Regions from separate parts of the Halomonas rhizosphaerae genome, predicted to be linked through region 4. Evidence: predicted binding sites of a transcription regulator. Region 4 holds the regulator's gene; each other region holds the start of a gene.
The links. The regulator sigma-54, encoded in region 4, starts transcription at its own class of promoters, with help from an activator protein. The targets are predictions, from matches to a motif close to TGGCACNNNNNTTGCTNT.
Positions count from the first base shown of each region.

Region 1: the regulator sigma-54 is predicted to act here: its motif matches at 1,665-1,682, upstream of QLQ86_RS12085 (sugar phosphorylase).
Region 2: the regulator sigma-54 is predicted to act here: its motif matches at 1,974-1,991, upstream of QLQ86_RS00315 (nitrate reductase).
Region 3: the regulator sigma-54 is predicted to act here: its motif matches at 1,322-1,339, upstream of ytfE (iron-sulfur cluster repair protein YtfE).

Region 1 is NZ_JASCQQ010000027.1:158,141-162,465, reverse strand. Features, by position in the region: gene ribD (bifunctional diaminohydroxyphosphoribosylaminopyrimidine deaminase/5-amino-6-(5-phosphoribosylamino)uracil reductase RibD) at 1-1,002, opposite strand, end outside; gene nrdR (transcriptional regulator NrdR) at 1,002-1,487, opposite strand; gene QLQ86_RS12085 (sugar phosphorylase) at 1,718-3,523, shown strand; gene QLQ86_RS12080 (copper chaperone PCu(A)C) at 3,524-3,985, opposite strand; gene dsbG (thiol:disulfide interchange protein DsbG) at 4,206-4,325, shown strand, end outside.
Region 2 is NZ_JASCQQ010000003.1:21,558-25,882, forward strand. Features, by position in the region: gene QLQ86_RS00315 (nitrate reductase) at 1-1,829, opposite strand, end outside; gene QLQ86_RS00320 (ANTAR domain-containing response regulator) at 2,238-2,837, shown strand; gene QLQ86_RS00325 (CmpA/NrtA family ABC transporter substrate-binding protein) at 2,849-3,877, shown strand; gene QLQ86_RS00330 (NAD(P)/FAD-dependent oxidoreductase) at 4,114-4,325, shown strand, end outside.
Region 3 is NZ_JASCQQ010000034.1:69,823-74,147, reverse strand. Features, by position in the region: gene norR (nitric oxide reductase transcriptional regulator NorR) at 1-1,224, opposite strand, end outside; gene ytfE (iron-sulfur cluster repair protein YtfE) at 1,378-2,034, shown strand; gene QLQ86_RS15800 (hemerythrin domain-containing protein) at 2,095-2,712, shown strand; gene QLQ86_RS15795 (globin) at 2,783-3,211, opposite strand; gene ubiU (ubiquinone anaerobic biosynthesis protein UbiU) at 3,411-4,325, shown strand, end outside.
Region 4 is NZ_JASCQQ010000032.1:11,919-16,243, forward strand. Features, by position in the region: gene lptA (lipopolysaccharide transport periplasmic protein LptA) at 1-488, shown strand, start outside; gene lptB (LPS export ABC transporter ATP-binding protein) at 488-1,213, shown strand; gene QLQ86_RS14710 (RNA polymerase factor sigma-54) at 1,356-2,777, shown strand; gene hpf (ribosome hibernation-promoting factor, HPF/YfiA family) at 2,949-3,257, shown strand; gene ptsN (PTS IIA-like nitrogen regulatory protein PtsN) at 3,265-3,738, shown strand; gene rapZ (RNase adapter RapZ) at 3,787-4,325, shown strand, end outside.

The DNA of each region.
Region 1 (4,325 bases), on a different contig from region 4:
GAGCAGGGTCGGCGCCACGAACAGCTGCATCTCGTCGATCAGGCCGGCCTCGAGCATGGCACCGGCCAGCGTCGCCCCGGTCTCCAGCAACACCTCGTTGGCCTGCTCGGCCTCGGCCAGGTGGCGCAGCAGGGCATCGAGGTCGACGCGGCCGTCGGGGCCTGCGGGCATCGCCACCACCTCGGCACCGGCGGCCTGCAGCCGCTCGCGCCGCTCGGGCTCGTGGTCGGTCAGGGTGGCCACCAGGGTGCGGCCGGGTTCGCGCAGGCAGGCCGCGGCCAGGGGCAGGCGCAGCCGGGAGTCCACCACCACGCGCAGCGGCTGGCGGGCGGAGAGGGCCTCGCCTTCGGGCAGCTCGAGCTGCTCGGGGCGCACGGTGAGCCGGGCGTTGTCGAAGATGATCGATTCGACCCCGGTGAGGATGGCGCTGGAGCGAGCGCGCAGGCGCTGCACCTCGCGGCGGGCGTAGGGCCCGGTGATCCACTGCGACTCGCCGGAGCGCATGGCCGTGCGGCCATCGAGGCTCATGGCCATCTTCAGGCGCACGAAGGGCCGGCCGTGGGACATGCGCATCACGAAGCCGGGATTGAGCGCAAGGGCCTCTTCCTCGAGCATGCCCACCGCCACCTCGATGCCGGCCTCGCGCAGCCGGGCGATGCCCCGGCCGGCGACCCGGGGGTTGGGGTCCTGCATGGCCACCACCACCCGCGTCACGCCGGCCTCGGCCAGCGCCAGGGCGCAGGGGCCGGTGCGTCCGTGGTGGGAACAGGGCTCCAGGGTCACGTAGGCGGTGGCGCCGCGCGCCTTCTTCCCCGCCGCCCGCAGGGCGTGGATCTCGGCATGGGGCTCGCCGGCCCGCTGGTGCCAGCCCTCGCCGACCACCCGGTGATCCTTGACCAGCACGCAGCCCACCCGGGGGTTGGGGGCGGTGGTATAGCGCCCGCGACGCGCCAGCGTCAGGGCGCGCGCCATCCAGGCCTCGGGGAAGGCGTGCTCCGCCATCACGGCGCTCCCGACGGGTCCGTGGGGAAGCCGGGCTCCTGGGCCAGGCGGTCGATCTCGGCGCGGAACTCGTCGATGTCCTGGAAGCTGCGATAGACCGAGGCGAAGCGGATGTAGGCCACCTGGTCGAGGCGCTTGAGGGCCTGCATGACCTCCTCGCCGATGTCCCGGGCGTGGATCTCGCGCTCGCCACGGGCGCGCAGATTCTGGCGAATGCGCTCCACCGCCGCCTCGATGGACTCGGCGCTGACCGGACGCTTCTCCAGCGCCCGCAGCATGCCGGCACGCAGCTTGGCCTCGTCGAACACCTCCCGCGTGCCATCGGACTTGATCACTCGCGGCATCACCAGTTCGGCGGTCTCGTAGGTGGTGAAGCGCTCGCCGCAGGCCGCACACTGGCGCCGCCGCCGTACCTGGTCGCCATCCGCCACCAGGCGAGAATCGGTCACGCGCGTGTCGTTGGCGCCACAGAAGGGGCAATGCATAGGGATAACCCGAGGTCGATGGAAAGGCTGTCGCTGCATTGTAACGGTTCGCGAGGAGAGCGCCCAGCCAAGGGGCAAGCGCCCCGGGGCTATCGCGGATTGCCGCATTTCCCGGTGCCGATCCGTCGGCAGGCCTCGCCATGGTCAACTGCAATCGACCTGGCAGCCGTCCTGCAGTGGCACGGGACATGCAAGACACTGGCATCCCAGGCCGACCAACGGATGCCACCATGCCCCTGCCCCGCTCCCTCGCCCCGCCCCTGAACGAGGCCGCCTTCAGCGCACGCGCCCGCGAGCACCTCGACCTGCTCTACGGCCCGCGCCGGGACGAGGTACTGCGACGCCTGCTGACGCTGCTCTCGCACCATCGCGGTGCCATGCCCTCCTCAACGACGCCAGTCGCAGCCCCCTTATGGAGCGAGCGGGACCAGTGGCTGATCGCCTACGGCGACAGCCTGCTCGACGGCGACACCCCGCCCCTGGCGGTGCTGCAGGCCTTCCTCGAGGCACGCCTGCCCGACAGCTTCAGCGGCGTGCATGTGCTGCCCTTCTTTCCCTGGAGCAGCGACGACGGCTTCTCGGTGATCCACTACCGGGAGGTCGACCCGGCGCTGGGCGACTGGCAACACCTGCACCGGCTGGCCGAGCGCAAGGACCTGATCGTCGACCTGGTGCTGAACCACGTCTCCCGGGAGTCGCTGTGGTTCGTCGACTACCTTTCCGGCAGCCTGCCGGGCCGCGACTACTTCATCGAGATGGATCCCGACACCGACCTCTCCGACGTGGTGCGGCCGCGCAGCTCCCCGCTGCTCGTGCCGGTCGCCACCCGCCGTGGCACGCGACACCTCTGGGCGACCTTCTCCGAGGACCAGATCGACCTGAACTTCGCCAACCCCGACGTGCTGCTGGAGTTCATCGGTATCCTGCTCTTCTACCTGGAGCAGGGTGCGCGAGTGATCCGCCTGGACGCCATCGCCTACCTGTGGAAGGAATCAGGCACCCCCTGCATCCACCTGCCCCAGACCCATGAGGTGGTGCGCCTGTTGCGGGCCGTGGTCGACCACATGGCGCCCGGCACCCTGCTGCTGACCGAGACCAACGTGCCGCATCGGGAAAACCTCAGCTACTTCGGTCTGGACCGTCTTCCAGACGGGGGCCTCGAGCGTCTTTCCGGTGCAATGCACGACCCGGTCCCCGACGAGGCGCATCTGGTCTACCAGTTCCCTCTGCCACCGCTGCTGCTGCATACCCTGACCAGCGGCGAGGCGGCCACCCTGGCCCGCTGGCTGGAGAGCCTGCCCGAGCTCCCGCCCGGCTGCAGCTACGTAAATTTCACCGCCAGCCACGACGGCATCGGCGTACGCCCGCTTGAGGGCTGGCTGCCGGCCCACGAGGTCGAGGCCCTGCTGGAGCTGATGCATCGCTTCGGCGGCTTTGTCAGCATGCGCGCCGATCCCCGGGGGCAGGACATCCCGTACGAGATCAACATCACCTGGTTCGAGGCCATGAAGGGGACCCGCCGGGGGGCCGACCCCTGGCAGGTGGAGCGCTTCCTGTGCAGCCAGCACCTGATGCTGGCCCTGCAGGGTATTCCCGCCCTCTACGTGCACTCGCTGACCGCCACCCTCAACGACCTGGAAGGGGTCGAGCGCAGCGGCCGCCTGCGGGCGATCAACCGCCGTCGCTGGCAACGCCGCGAACTCGAGGAGCTGCTCGATAGCCGCAACACGTCGACCCGCGAGGTGTTCCTGGCCCTGACGCGTCGACTGGCGGTGAGGCGCCGGGAGCCCTGCTTCCATCCGGAAGCGCCCCAGCGTGTGATCCCCGCCCCGCCGGCGCTGCTGGTGCTGGAGCGAGGGCCCCTTCCCGATGGCCGGCGCCTGCTGGCGATCCACAACGTTACCGACCGACGCCAGCCGCTCGCCCTGGACGTGCTCGACGCCCCCGGCTGGATCGACCTGCTGGAGGATGTCCCCTGGACGCGGGAAGCGAGCCTGGCCCCCTACCGCAGCCTGTGGCTGCTGGACCCGGGCTGATCAGTGGCCCGCGTGCTCGCCATCGCCCTCCTCCATCGGCTGCACCCGCCTCACCGGGGCCTCGACGGTCAGGGTCTCGCCGTTGTCGAGGGTCAGGGTGAGCGCGACACGCTCGCCCTCGACCGGAGTCCTCGCCAGCTCGAAGAGCATCAGGTGCCAGCCGCCGGGCGCCAGCCGCACGGTCTCGCCGGCCGGGACCGGGATCGTCTCGACCTGGCGCATCTGCATCACGCCATCCACCATCACGTGGTTGTGAAGCTCCAGGCTGCCAGCCAGGGGCGAGCTGCCCCCGACCAGCGCCAGGTCCGTCTCGCCCGGGTTGGACAGCTCCATGAAGGCGGCGGTGGTGGGCGACCCCGGCGGCACCGCCCGCACCCGAGCCTCCTCGACGGTGAGGGACTGGGCCAGGGCAGTGGCGCTGAACAGCGAGAACAGGACCAGCGGCAGGGCAGCGATGCGCATCTCGGTCGACTCCATGGGCTCAAGGGGACGCGTCGAGCTTACCCTGCCTCGCCGTTGACGGGGAGCGGGCTGCGACATCGCGCCCCGCCGGCGGGTGCAGGAATTAATCCACGGCTAATGGGCGCGTGGCAGGATGGGAACTACCGGGCCCCCGGCGGGTCCCCACGACACCCCCTTTCCGACATCCCTTCATGACATCTCTTCATAACAGGACAGCGCGATGCGAACCTTTCCCCTCTCCCTCCTGGCCGGCCTGGTCACGCTCTCGCTGACCTCGACGCTCGCCGCCGACGAGCACTGGCCGGCCCCGGTCCAGGCCCTGGTGGACCAGGGCCTGGAG
Region 2 (4,325 bases), on a different contig from region 4:
AGCCGCGGGGCCCGGCCGGTGCGCGTCATGGTGTGCCACTGGTCGCGCACCCGCCCGGTGTTGAGGCGCAGCGGTCGCGCCTCGCTGAGTGCCTGGGCGGGGCCGCGGGGCCGCACCGGCACCAGCCTGGCTCGCCCATCCGGGGTGGCGAAGCGACCCTCCTCGAACAGCCGGGCGGTGCCATGGGGGGCGTCGGCCGTCACCGGCCACTGGATGGGGGCCAGGGCGTCATAGGCGGCACGGTCGAGGCCGGCCAGGGTGGAGATATCGAACAGCCGGCTCCCATCGTTTTCAAAGCCCGAGAGCTGCGCGTGCTCGTCGAAGATCTCGGCGGGATGGGCGTAGGCAAAGGCCTCGCCGAACCCCAGCCGCCTGGCCACCTCGACCAGTATCCACCAGTCGTGGCGTGCCTCTCCCGGCGGCGGCAGGAGGCCGCGCTGGCGCGAGATGCAGCGTTCGGAGTTGGTCACGGTGCCATCCTTCTCGGACCAGCCGGAGGCCGGCAGCACGATATCGGCATAGGGCAGCAGGTCGGTGGCGGCCGCGCATTCGGAGACGATCACCAGCGGGCAGCGCTCGAGGGCGCGGCGCACGCGGTTGCTATCGGGCAGGCTCACCGCCGGGTTGGTGCCCATGATCCACACCGCCTGCACCTCGCCACGCTCGACCGCCTCGAAGAGCGCCAGCGCCTTGTGGCCGGGCTCCTCGGGCAGGCTCGGCACCAGTCCCGGCGTGGTCCAGAATCGCGTGACACGGTCGATGGCGCCGGGCGTGTCGTAGTCCATATGGGCGGCGAGCTGGTTGGCCAGCCCGCCCACCTCGCGCCCCCCCATGGCGTTGGGCTGGCCGGTGATCGAGAAGGGACCGGCGCCGGGCAGGCCGATCTTGCCGCCCGCCAGGTGGCAGTTGATGATGGCGTTGCCCTTGTCGGTGCCGCTGGAGGACTGGTTGATGCCCTGGGAGAAGAGCGTCACCACATGCAGCTGGGTGGTGAACCAGTAGTAGAAGGTCTCCAGCCGTTCCGGGTCGAGGTCACAGTCGGCGGCGATTCCCTCCACCGTGGTGTCCTCCTCACGCGCCGCGGCCAGCGCCTCCTCGAGGCCGGCGGCGTGGCGGTCGAGATAGACCCGGTCGAGCCTGCCGGTGTCGGCCATGCGGGCCAGCAGGCCAGTGAACAGCCGGCCGTCGCTGCCCGGCGCCAGGCCCAGGTAGAGGTCGGCGATCTCGCAGCTATCGGTGACGCGGGGGTCGATCACCACCACGCGCAGCAGCGGGTTGCGGGTCTTGGCGGCCTTGAGGCGCTGGTAGAGCACCGGGTGGTTCCAGGCCAGGTTGGACCCCACCAGCACCACCAGTTCGGCCTCTTCCAGGTCCTCGTAGCAGCACGGCACGGCGTCGGCGCCGAAGGCGCGCTTGTGGGCGGTCACCGCCGAGGCCATGCACAGCCGCGAGTTGGTGTCGAGATGCGGCGTGCCGACGAAGCCCTTGAACAGCTTGTTGGCGACGTAGTAGTCCTCGGTGAGCAGCTGTCCGGAGAGATAGGCACCGATCGCTTCCGCCCCCTGCGTCTCGCGGATGGCCGCCAGGCGAGTGGCCACGCTGTCCAGCGCGGTGTCCCAGTCGACCTCTGCGCCGTCGACCCGAGGCCGGGTCAGCCGGCCGTGATCTCCCAGCGTCTCGTGCAGTGCAGTGCCCTTGACGCACAGGCGCCCGTAGTTGGCCGGGTGCTGGGCATCGCCCTCCACGTGGATCATCTGCTCGTCGTCCACCTGGGCCAGAACGCCACAGCCGACGCCACAGTAGGGGCAGGTGGTTCGGGCCTGTTGCATGTCGACCTCCTCGAGGCTAGCCGGGAATGGGCGGCCAAACGAAGACGCCCACCGCGTCGTCCCGGAAGGGAAGGCGCAGGTGGGCGTCGTTGCCGTCTGCCGCGGGGATGACCACCTGGCCACCCCCGGTTGTTGCTTTTACCCCAAGCAAGCCATGTGCCAGGCCACGAAAACCCTCGTCATCTTGATCGGTTGCCCTGCCCGGCGGGACGCTCGCAGCGCGTCATTGGCGCCCCGCCTGCACCAGTCGCGACGCACCCGGGCAAGTGCCCGCACCACTGCAGTGCAGCATGAGACGCCCCGGGGTGTCGCCGCACCGCCAGGGCGGCTCCCCCGCCGGCAAAAGGCGAATCTGGAATGCATCTTGCTTGCAGGTGGGTCAGACGCCAAACGACGAGCGATGTCACCATGCCCCCACCCCTGAAGATCCTGCTGGTCGACGACGAACTCGTGCGCGCCGCCATGGTCGAGGAGGCCCTGGCCCAGGAAGGTCACGAAGTGGCCTGTCGGCTCCAAGGCCCGGCCAGCCTCAACGAGATGGTCGCCCGTCACCAACCCGACGTGGTGATCATCGATATGGAATCGCCCGACCGCGACACCCTCGACAGCATGGCGATACTCAACCGCGAGAACCCCCGTCCAGTGGTGTTCTTCGCCGACCAGCACGACCCCGAGACCATGCAGGCGGCGCTCGAGTCCGGGGTCAGCGCCTACGTGGTCGACGGCCTGGTCCCCGGCCGGGTCAAGGCGATCATCGAGGTCGCCATCGCCCGCTTCGACGCCTTTCAATCGATGCGCCAGGAGCTCGACAAGGTGCGCAACCAGCTCAGCGACCGCAAGCGCATCGAGCGCGCCAAGGGACTCTTGATGAAGCACCAGGACTGCGACGAGGAGCAGGCCTACCGTATGCTGCGCAAGATCGCCATGGACCGTGGCCAGCGCATCGCCAAGGTGGCCGACAGCGTCATCGATATCCTGGAGCACCTGGACAAGGGGTCATTGTCATGAGGGACACCACCATGTCGTCTGCCACGACACCGGAACTCGAGCATCTGACGCTCGGCTTCATCCCGCTGGTCGATGCGGTTCTGCTGATCGTGGCCCGGGAGCAGGGCTTCTTCACCGAGCAGGGCCTGGAGGTCACGCTGTCACGGGAGAACGCCTGGTCGACGCTGCGCGACAAGGTCGCGGCCGGCCTGCTCGACGGCGCTCACATGCTCGCGCCCCTGCCGCTCGCCATGAGCCTGGGCATGGAACGCGCCCCCTGCGACACCCTGGCACCCGCCACCCTCAGCCATAACGGCAACACCCTCGTGCTCTCCTCGCGGCTGTGTGAGCAGAGCGGTGCGGCACTGGGCGACGACCCGGCGGGCAGCGCCCGCGCCCTGGGCGAGTGGCTGGCCCGCCATCCCCACGTGGCGCGGCCCCGCCTGGCCATGGTCTACCCCTTCTCCTGCCAGCATTTCCTGCTGCGCGATTGGCTGGCCCTGGGCGGGCTCGCCGCCGATCGTGACGTCGACCTGATCGCCCTGCCACCGCCGCGCATGGTTGCCGCCCTGCGCGAGGGGCAGATCGACGGTTTCTGCGTCGGCGAACCCTGGGGCAGCCTCGCCGAGCACGAGGGGGTCGGCCGGCTGGTGGCCAGCGGCGCCCAGCTGTGGCCCGACCACCCCGAGAAGGTATTGGGCGTGACCCGCTCCTGGGCACGACGCTACCCGGCCACGCTCGGCGCCCTGCTGCGCGCGCTGAAAAACGCCGGCGACTGGCTCGCCGAGACCCCAGACCACCGTCGCCAGGCCCGAGACTGGCTGGCGCTGCCGCCTTACCTGGATCGCTCGGTCAGCCATCTCGGCAGCCTGCCCGAGGGGAAGGGCCCCATTCGCCAGCGCCTCTACGGTGGCGACCTCCTGCGCCCCGACGTCGAGGCCATGGGCCGGATCGCCGAGGCGTTGCACAGCCACCTGCACGACAGGGGGCGTTCGCTCGATGTCCGCACCCTGCACGAGTGCCACGCCGCCGTGCATTTCGATGCCGCCCTGCACCAGTGATGTGCAGCCAGGGCCCGCGCGCGGTGATCTCACCCCTCACGCAGAAACCGCCATCTTGTTGAAATACAAAGAGTAATATTACGAACCCGGCCTTCTGGCCGGGTTCTTGTTACTCCTTGAGTCATAGCGGCGATCAACGGTGATTGCCCCTCCTGGACGAAGACGTCTCAGTGCTCCCCGATGCCGGGGCAGCACCGAGGCGTCTTCTTTTTTTGTCGCACCGGAGGTGCCTGATCATGTACCCAGCCCCGCCCGAGACCGAACACCTGGTGATCATCGGCAACGGCATGGCCGGCCACCGGCTGGTCGAAGCCCTGCTCAAGCGACCGGACCGCCCGGCACGGATCACCGTAGTCGGCGACGAGGCCACCGCCGCCTACAACCGCATCCTGCTCTCGCCCTGGCTGGCCGGCGAGATGGAGCGCGAGGCCCTCATCCTGCGCAAGGC
Region 3 (4,325 bases), on a different contig from region 4:
CACATGCTCCAGTTCGCGCACGTTGCCAGGCCACGCATAGGCCAGCAGCATCTCCTCGGCGTCCGCCGAGAGGCGCAGGCTGCGCACCCCGAGCCGGGTGCGGTTGATCTCCAGGAAGTGGCCGGCCAGTACCAGCACGTCGCTGCCCCGCTCGCGCAGCGGCGGAATGGCCACCGGATAGACCGACAGGCGGTGATAGAGGTCGGCGCGGAAGCTGCCGTCGCGTACCGCCTCGGCCAGTTGCCGGTTGGTGGCAGCGATGATGCGCACGTCGACACGCCGCGGGACATCCTCGCCCAGGCGCTGCACCTCGCCCTCCTGCAGGGCGCGCAGCAGCTTGGCCTGGACCGGCAGCGACAGCTCGCCCACCTCGTCGAGCAACAGGGTGCCACCGTCGGCCGCCTCGAAGCGCCCGGCGCGCTCGGCGGTGGCGCCGGAGAAGGCCCCCTTCACATGGCCGAACAGCTCGCTCTCGGCCAGCGACTCCGGCAGGGCGGCGCAGTTGACCTGCACCAGCGGGGCGGCGTGTCGAGTAGAGCGACGGTGGAGACGGCGGGCAAAGAGCTCCTTGCCCACCCCGGTCTCGCCACTGAGCAGCACCGGCAGGTCCACTCCCGCCACCACATCGAGCTCGCGCAGCAGCCGCTGGAGTTCTGCGCTGTGGCCGAGGATATCGCGCGCCTCGGGGGCCGCCAGCGGCAGGCCGCTCTCCTGCTGGGCCATGCGCAGGGCGCGCAGGTCACGCTCCAGGCGGCTGACCCGCACCGCCGCCTCGACCAGCAGCGCATAGCGTTCCAGGGCCGCCCGGTCGGCGGTACCGAAGGTCCCCGCCTCCAGCGCATCAAGGGTCAGTGCCCCCCAGGGCTCGCCCTCCACGTGCAGGCTGATCCCCATGCAGTCGTGGACATGCAGCGGCTGGCCGGGCTGCTGCTCCACCAGGCCATCGTAGGGGTCGGGCAGGCTGGCATCGGGCGGGAAGAGGGTGGTGCGCCGACTGGCGAGGATGGTGGCGAGGCGTGGATGCTGGGCCACCTCGAAGCGCCGTCCCAGCGCCTCGCGCACCAGGCCGTCCACGGCCAGTGGCACCAGGCTGCCCTCCTCCAGGCGCAGCAGGCAGACGGCGCCGCAGCGAAAGCCTTCGCGCAGGGTCCGTACCAGGCGCTGCAGGCGCACCGCGCTGGGCAGGTCGGCGACCAGGTCCGCCAGCAGGGTCTCGTCGAGCATGGTGATATTCACCTTCAAGGGTTCTATCTACCCTAATCGATTCGGGTATTTTTCACCATCATGGCCGCAAGGCCCCATAAAACAGGCCGCTGGAAAATGGCACGCCGCTTGCTCCATGTAGACCGTCACCTCTCTGACCAAGGAGCTCCTGCCATGAGCCTGATCGAACAGACCGTCGGCCGCACCGCCCTGACCCTGCCGGGTGCCACCCGGGTGTTTCGCGACCACAATATCGACTTCTGCTGCGGTGGCCGCATCAGCCTGCGCGAGGCCGCCGAGCGCATCGGCCTGGCCCCCGAGGCGCTGGTGGACGCGCTCGAGGCGTTGCCGTCCGGGGCCAGCGACGAGCGCGACTGGCAGTCGGCCAGCAACGACGAGCTGATCGACCATATCCTGACCCGCTACCACGACGTCCACCGCCAGCAGCTACCCGAACTGGTGCGCATGGCCCGTCGCGTCGAGCAGGTCCACGGCGAGCGTGACACCTGCCCCAACGGCCTGGCCGACCTGCTCACCACGATCTACCAGGAGATGGAGAGCCACATGCAGAAGGAGGAGCAGATCCTCTTCCCGATGCTGCGCCGGGGCATGGGCGCCCAGGCCCGGGGGCCCATCGCGGTGATGCGCCACGAGCACGACGACCACGGCGAACATCTCGAGCAGCTGGCGACGCTCACCGACGACATCACCCCACCCAAGGGCGCCTGCACCACCTGGCGCGCGCTCTACACCGGGCTGCACGAGTTCCGTGACGACCTGATGCAGCACATCCACCTGGAGAACAACCTGCTCTTCGAACGCGCCGGCTGAGCGCCAGGCGCACCCAACCGCGACGCGTCGCCATGCCGGTGGCGCGTCAGGGAGGCCACCATGAAAGCCATCGTTCTCGAACGCCTGCACGCCGACCACCATCGCTATGCGGCGCTGCTCTGCATCCTCGACCGCCAGCTGCATATCGCGGCCTGCGACGAGTTCCCCGACTACCGACTGCTGGCCAGGCTATGCCACTACCTGACCCACCAGCCCGAGGAGTGGCACCATCCGGTAGAGGATGTCCTCTTCGCCCGTCTGGCCGGCTGCCATGCGCAGAGCGGCGAGCTGCTGGCGGTGCTCAGCGAGGAGCACCGGCGGATCACCCGCGATGGAAACGAACTCGAGGCGAGCTTCCGCCGCCAGGCGGATGAGGTACCGGAGGATGAGCTCGACCCCGGCCGACTCAACCTGGCTCGCGCCTTCAGCGAGCTCTATCACCATCACCTGCACAGCGAGAACCGCCACCTCTATCCGCTCATCGAGCGCTGTATCCCCGCCGCCGAGTTGGATGAGATGTCGCCCCGCATCCCGCTTGCGAGCCCCGCCGAGGGCAGCCCCGGCTTCCAGAAGCTCTACCGGCAGATCGCCGATCACCACACCGGGCTGCGTCTGGGCCACAGTGAACAGGCCGACTTCTGCCCGCTCTGCGACGCCAGGCCGGCGACCGCTTCCTGATTCGCCAATCTGCTGATTCCATGGTATCGGCCCCCATGGACATCCGCCCATGGGGGCTCGTTGCACCGGCCTAGTCGCAACGGGTGCCGCGGTCGTAATGGAAGGTCATGAAGACGATGCCCGGCGTCATCACCAGCCGCCAGGCCAGCTCCACCTCGTCATCGAACTGCTCGTCGAAGGTGCGAACCGTGTCGATCAGGGTCTCGAGCCAGAGGTCATAGAGCGCCGGGGCGATGTCGAGGTGGGCGCGATCGTGGCTGATCGCCACCTGCTGCAGGTAGTAGTCGGCATGGCTCGACGCGTAGAACGCCAGCAGGTGATAGAAGGCCTTCTTGAGCATGGCCCGCTGGCGCGCCATGTCGGTATGGCGAAACTTCACCGCCACCTCCGGGGAGGCCGCAAGAAAGCGCTCATAGAAGGCCTCGAAGAACGCCTGTCCCTCGACCTCCCGGCTCAGGACCCGCACGTAACTCGCATCGAACAGCCGTTCAATGTCCATGACCACCCCGCCTGATGAGCAGGCCTGACCCAAGACTAGGTCAGACACTCGCGCCAGGCCTTGCCGGATGTCGGTCGCATGGCCCCGGCATGACCTGCATCACGCCACCGGCGAATGCCGCCTCGCCATGACGCCAGTCAAGGGCCCGGCTGGGATGGTCGACTAGCATGGTCGGGTTTTCATCGAGAGGAGTCTCGCCATGGAGCTCGTCTGCCCCGCCGGCAACCTGCCCGCCCTGAAGCGTGCCGTGGACGAGGGCGCCGATGCCGTCTACTTCGGCTTTCAGAACACCACCAACGCCCGTCAGTTCGCCGGCCTCAACTTCACCGACAGGCGCGCCCGGGAGGGCATCGACTACGCTCACGCCCGCGGCAAGCGGGTGTTCAGCGCCATCAACACCTATCCCCAGCCGGACGGCTGGGCGATGTGGACTCGCGCCGTGGACCAGGCCGCCGAGCTGGGCGTCGACGCCCTGATCATGGCCGACATGGGGCTGCTCGACTACGCCGCCCGCCGCCATCCGGACCTCGCCCGCCACCTCTCGGTGCAGGGCTCGGCGACGAGCTTTGAGGCGCTGCGCTTCTACCACGAGCAGTTCGGCATCAGGCGCGCCGTGCTGCCCCGCGTGCTCTCCATCACCCAGGTACGCGACCTGGCGAAGCAGAGCCCGGTGGAGCTCGAAGTGTTCGCCTTCGGCAGCCTCTGCATCATGGCCGAGGGGCGCTGCTACCTATCGTCGTACCTCACCGGCGAGTCCCCCAACACTCGCGGCGTCTGCTCGCCGGCGGCCCATGTGCGCTGGGAGGAGACCCCACGGGGCCTGGAGTCACGCCTCAACGGCGTGCTGATCGACCGCTACGCCGAGGGCGAGCGCGCCGGCTACCCGACCCTGTGCAAGGGGCGCTTCGAGGTGGGGGGCGAGACCTACCACGCCATCGAGGAGCCCACCAGCCTCAACACCCTGGAGCTGCTCCCGGAGCTTCGCGAGCTGGGCATCAGCGCGGTGAAGATCGAGGGCCGCCAGCGCAGCCCCGCCTACGTCTCGAAGGTCGCCGGCATCTGGCGCCAGGCACTGGATCGTGTCGGCCGGGCCCCCGGGCACTTCCACCCCGAC
Region 4 (4,325 bases):
TCGGCCTGCTGCTGGGCAGTACCCCGGCCCTGGCCCTGGAGGGCGATGCCAGTGCCCCGATCGAGGTGGAGGCCGACCGCCTCGACCTCGACGACCGTGCCGGCACCGCCGTCTACACCGGCGACGTGGACATCCGCCAGGGCAGCATGCAGCTGACCGGCGCCCGGGTGGAGATCCAGCGCAACGACCAGGGCCAGCTCACCCGCGCCACCGCCACCGGCGAACGCGCCTACATCGAGCAACAGCCCGCCCCGGACGAGCCCCTGGTCCGCGGCTGGGGGCGCACCATCATCTACCACGTCGCCGAGCGGCGGATCGAGCTGATCGACCGGGCCGAGCTGCACCAGGGCAGCGACACCTTCGACGGCGGCTACCTGGAATACTTCCTCGACCGTCGGGTGGTCCAGGCCCGCTCGGATGCCGAGGGCGTCGATGACCGCCAGCGCGTGCGCATGACGCTGGAACCCGAGCAGCAGGACGGCCAGTGATGAAGACCCTGAGCGCCCTCCACCTGGCCAAGAGCTACAAGCGCCGCCGGGTGGTGCAAGACATCAGCCTCTCCATCGAGCAGGGCCGGATCGTCGGGCTGCTCGGCCCCAACGGCGCCGGCAAGACCACCTCGTTCTACATGATCGTCGGACTGGTGCGCGCCGACGCCGGGGAAGTCCATATCGACGACCTCGACCTCTCCACGGCGGCCATGCACGAGCGGGCACGGGCCGGCATCGGCTACCTGCCCCAGGAGGCCTCGATCTTCCGCAAGCTGTCGGTCGCCGACAACATCATGGCGATCCTCGAGACCCGCAAGGACCTCGACCGCGCCGGGCGCCGGGCCCGGCTCGAGCAGCTGCTCGAGGACTTCCACGTGACGCATATCCGCGACAACCTCGGGATGAGCCTCTCCGGGGGGGAGCGCCGGAGGGTCGAGATCGCCAGGGCCTTGGCAACGGAACCCGCCTTCATCCTGCTCGACGAGCCCTTCGCCGGGGTCGACCCCATCTCGGTGGGCGAGATCAAGGGCATCATCCGCCAGCTCAAGGCCCGCGACATCGGCGTACTGATCACCGACCACAACGTCCGGGAGACCCTCGACATCTGCGACACCGCCTACATCGTCGGCGATGGGCGCATCATCGCCGAGGGCGATGCCGAGGCGATCCTCGCCAACCAGCGGGTCCGCGAGGTCTACCTGGGCGAGGACTTTCGTCTCTGACCGCAATCAACTGATATGCTTGTCGTTATTCCGCGACGGCATGAAGATTGCGGATGGCACGATTGTTGCAGATTTTGTGCTTGCAAGCCTCCCGACCAGCGGCTAGGGTTGGGGTTTTCGGCGAGTCGAGGGCACTCCTCTCATGGCCATGAAGGCGTCCCTGCAGCTGCGCGTCGGCACCCAGCTGACCATGACCCCCCAACTGCAGCAGGCCATCGCGCTGCTGCAGCTCTCGACCCTGGACCTGCGCCAGGAGATCCAGCAAGCACTGGAGTCCAACCCCATGCTGGAGGTCGAGGATGACTTCGGCGAGCAGGCGGTGAGCGAAGCGCCCGACGAGGAGTGGGCCAGCGAGATCCCCGACGAGCTCAGCACCGACAGCGACTGGTCCGACACCTACCAGGACCTCGGCACCGCGCCCGCCGGCGGCAGTGGCGAGGGCCCGGACTTCGAGCGCCAGGCCTCGGGCCAGAGCCTCCAGGGGCACCTGGCCTGGCAGCTGGCCATGACCGACCTTGACGCACGCCAGCAACGCATCGCCGAGAGCCTGATCGACGGCGTCAACGGCGACGGCTACCTGACCCAGCCCCTGGAGGAGATCCGCGACGGCCTCCGAGCGCAGGGCCTCGAGGGCCTCAAGACCCGCGAGGTCGAGCAGGTGCTGTTGCGCCTGCAGCAGTTCGAGCCCACGGGGGTCTTCGCCCGGGACCTGCGCGAGTGCCTGATGCTGCAGCTGGCCACCCTGCCCGACGACACCCCGCTGTTGCCGCAGGCCCGCCGCCTGGTCCGCCAGTTCCTCGAGGCGCTCGCCGGCGACGACCGCCGCCTGCTCAAGCGACGGCTCGGCCTCGACGACGACGCCCTGGACACGGTGATCGAGCTGGTGCGTTCGCTGGACCCGCGCCCCGGCAGCGGCTTCACCGACAGTGACGGCGCCTATGTCATCCCCGACCTCATCGCCCGCCACACCCGCGATGGCTGGCAGGTGGAACTCAACCCGGAGGCGATGCCGCGGCTGCGCATCCAGCCCGACTATGCCGCCCTGATACGACGGGCGGACAAGAGCGAGGACAACCAGTTCCTCAAGGACCACCTGCAGGAGGCGCGCTGGCTGATGAAGAGCCTGTCCAGCCGCAACGACACCCTGCTGCGGGTGGGCCGCGAGATCATGGTGCGCCAGCTCGACTTCCTGGAGCACGGCGAGGAGGCGATGAAACCGCTGATCCTGGCCGACATCGCCCAGGTCGTGGAGATGCACGAGTCGACCATCTCGCGGGTCACCACCCAGAAGTTCATCCACACGCCGCGCGGGATGTTCGAGCTCAAGTACTTCTTCTCCAGCCAGGTGGGGGGCAGCGGCGAGGGCGACGCCCACTCCAGCACCGCCATCCGGGCACGCATCCGCAAGCTGATCCAGGACGAGCCCCCTCGCAAGCCCCTCTCCGACAGCAAGTTGGTCACCCTGCTCGATGAGGCCGGCATCAGCGTCGCGCGACGCACCGTCGCGAAGTACCGCGAAGCGATGGGCATCCCCTCCTCCAGCGAACGCAAGCGGCTGCGTTGAAGGCCTCTCGCTGGCGCTCCCGCGGCCCCCGGACTTCTTCCTCCCACACGGACGCAAGCGGTTGAAATGACGCCGGTCATGCGCCTCTCGAATCCCCTCGTCCGAGGGGGTATGCAGGACAGCAAAAAGGGTTACAATCGACCCATAACCCGACAGAGCAAGGAGCGTGTCATGCAAGTCAACATCACCGGCCATCATGTGGAACTGACCGACGCCCTGCGTGACTATGTGCAAGAAAAGCTCGCCCGCGTGGAGCGCCACTACGACAACATCACCAACGTGCAGGTCACCCTCTCCGTGGAGAAGGAGCGCCAGCAGGCGGCCTGCACCCTGCATGCTGCCGGTGCCGATCTCCATGCCGAGGCCATGGAGAACGACATGTATGCCGCCATAGATGCCCTGGCCGACAAGCTCGACCGCCAGCTGGTCAAGCACAAGGAAAAGGCCCAGGCCCGCGCCCAGGGCGCTGGCGCCCGCTGATTTCGTCATGACACTGGACGCCATCCTGCCCCCCGAGCGCACCCTCTTCGATGTGCCGGGGGGGAGCAAGAAACGGGTGCTGGAGTTCTTCAGCACCTTCATCGCCCAGAACACCCCGAGTCTCGACAGTCAGGAGGTCTTCAGCCGTCTGATCGGGCGCGAGCGACTGGGCAGTACCGGTATCGGCAACGGGGTCGCCATTCCCCATGCCCGCAACCCTCACTGCAAGGCCCCCATCGCCGGTTTCCTCAAGCTGGCGGAGCCGGTGGACTTCGACGCCATCGACGGCGAGCCGGTCGACCTGGTGTTCGTGCTGCTGGTGCCGGAGGAAGCCGACGAGGCTCATCTGGCCCTGCTCGGCCAGGTCGCCGGGGTGATGAACGATGCCGATACCCGTGCCCGGCTGCGTCACAGCACCAGCCAGCGCGAACTCCATGAGCGCCTCACGGAGGCGATCCGACGACAGGCCCCGGCCGGCTGATCCTTCCCCCTCGGGCCTGCCCGGCCATCCCACGACCAGGAGACCCGCATGCAGCTTGTGATCATCAGTGGCCGGTCAGGCTCCGGCAAGTCGATCGCGCTGCAGGCGCTGGAAGACCTGGGCTACTACGCCATCGACAACCTGCCGGCCATGCTGCTCGGTGCGCTCGTCGATGAACTGCAGGATGACCGCTCGCTGCGCTCCTCGATCGCCGTCAGCATCGATGCCCGCAACCTGCCCGCCGCCCTCGAGCGCTTTCCCGAGCTGCTCGAGGAACTGCGTGGCCGCCGGGTCGACTGCCAGGTGGTCTACCTGACCACCGACGCGCGCATTCTCCTCGAGCGCTACTCCCATACCCGCCGCCGACACCCCCTGACCCGCGGCAGCGACATGACCCTCGCCGAGGCGATCGATACCGAGGAGCAGTCTCTCTCCGAGATCCGCGACCTCGCCGACCTGGTGATCGACACCACGCGGCTCTCGGTGCACGAGCTCCGGGGGCGCATCACCGATCAGGTCGCCGGCCACCGGGCCGAGCGGATGACCCTGACCGTGGAATCCTTCGGCTTCAAGCGCGGGGTGCCACT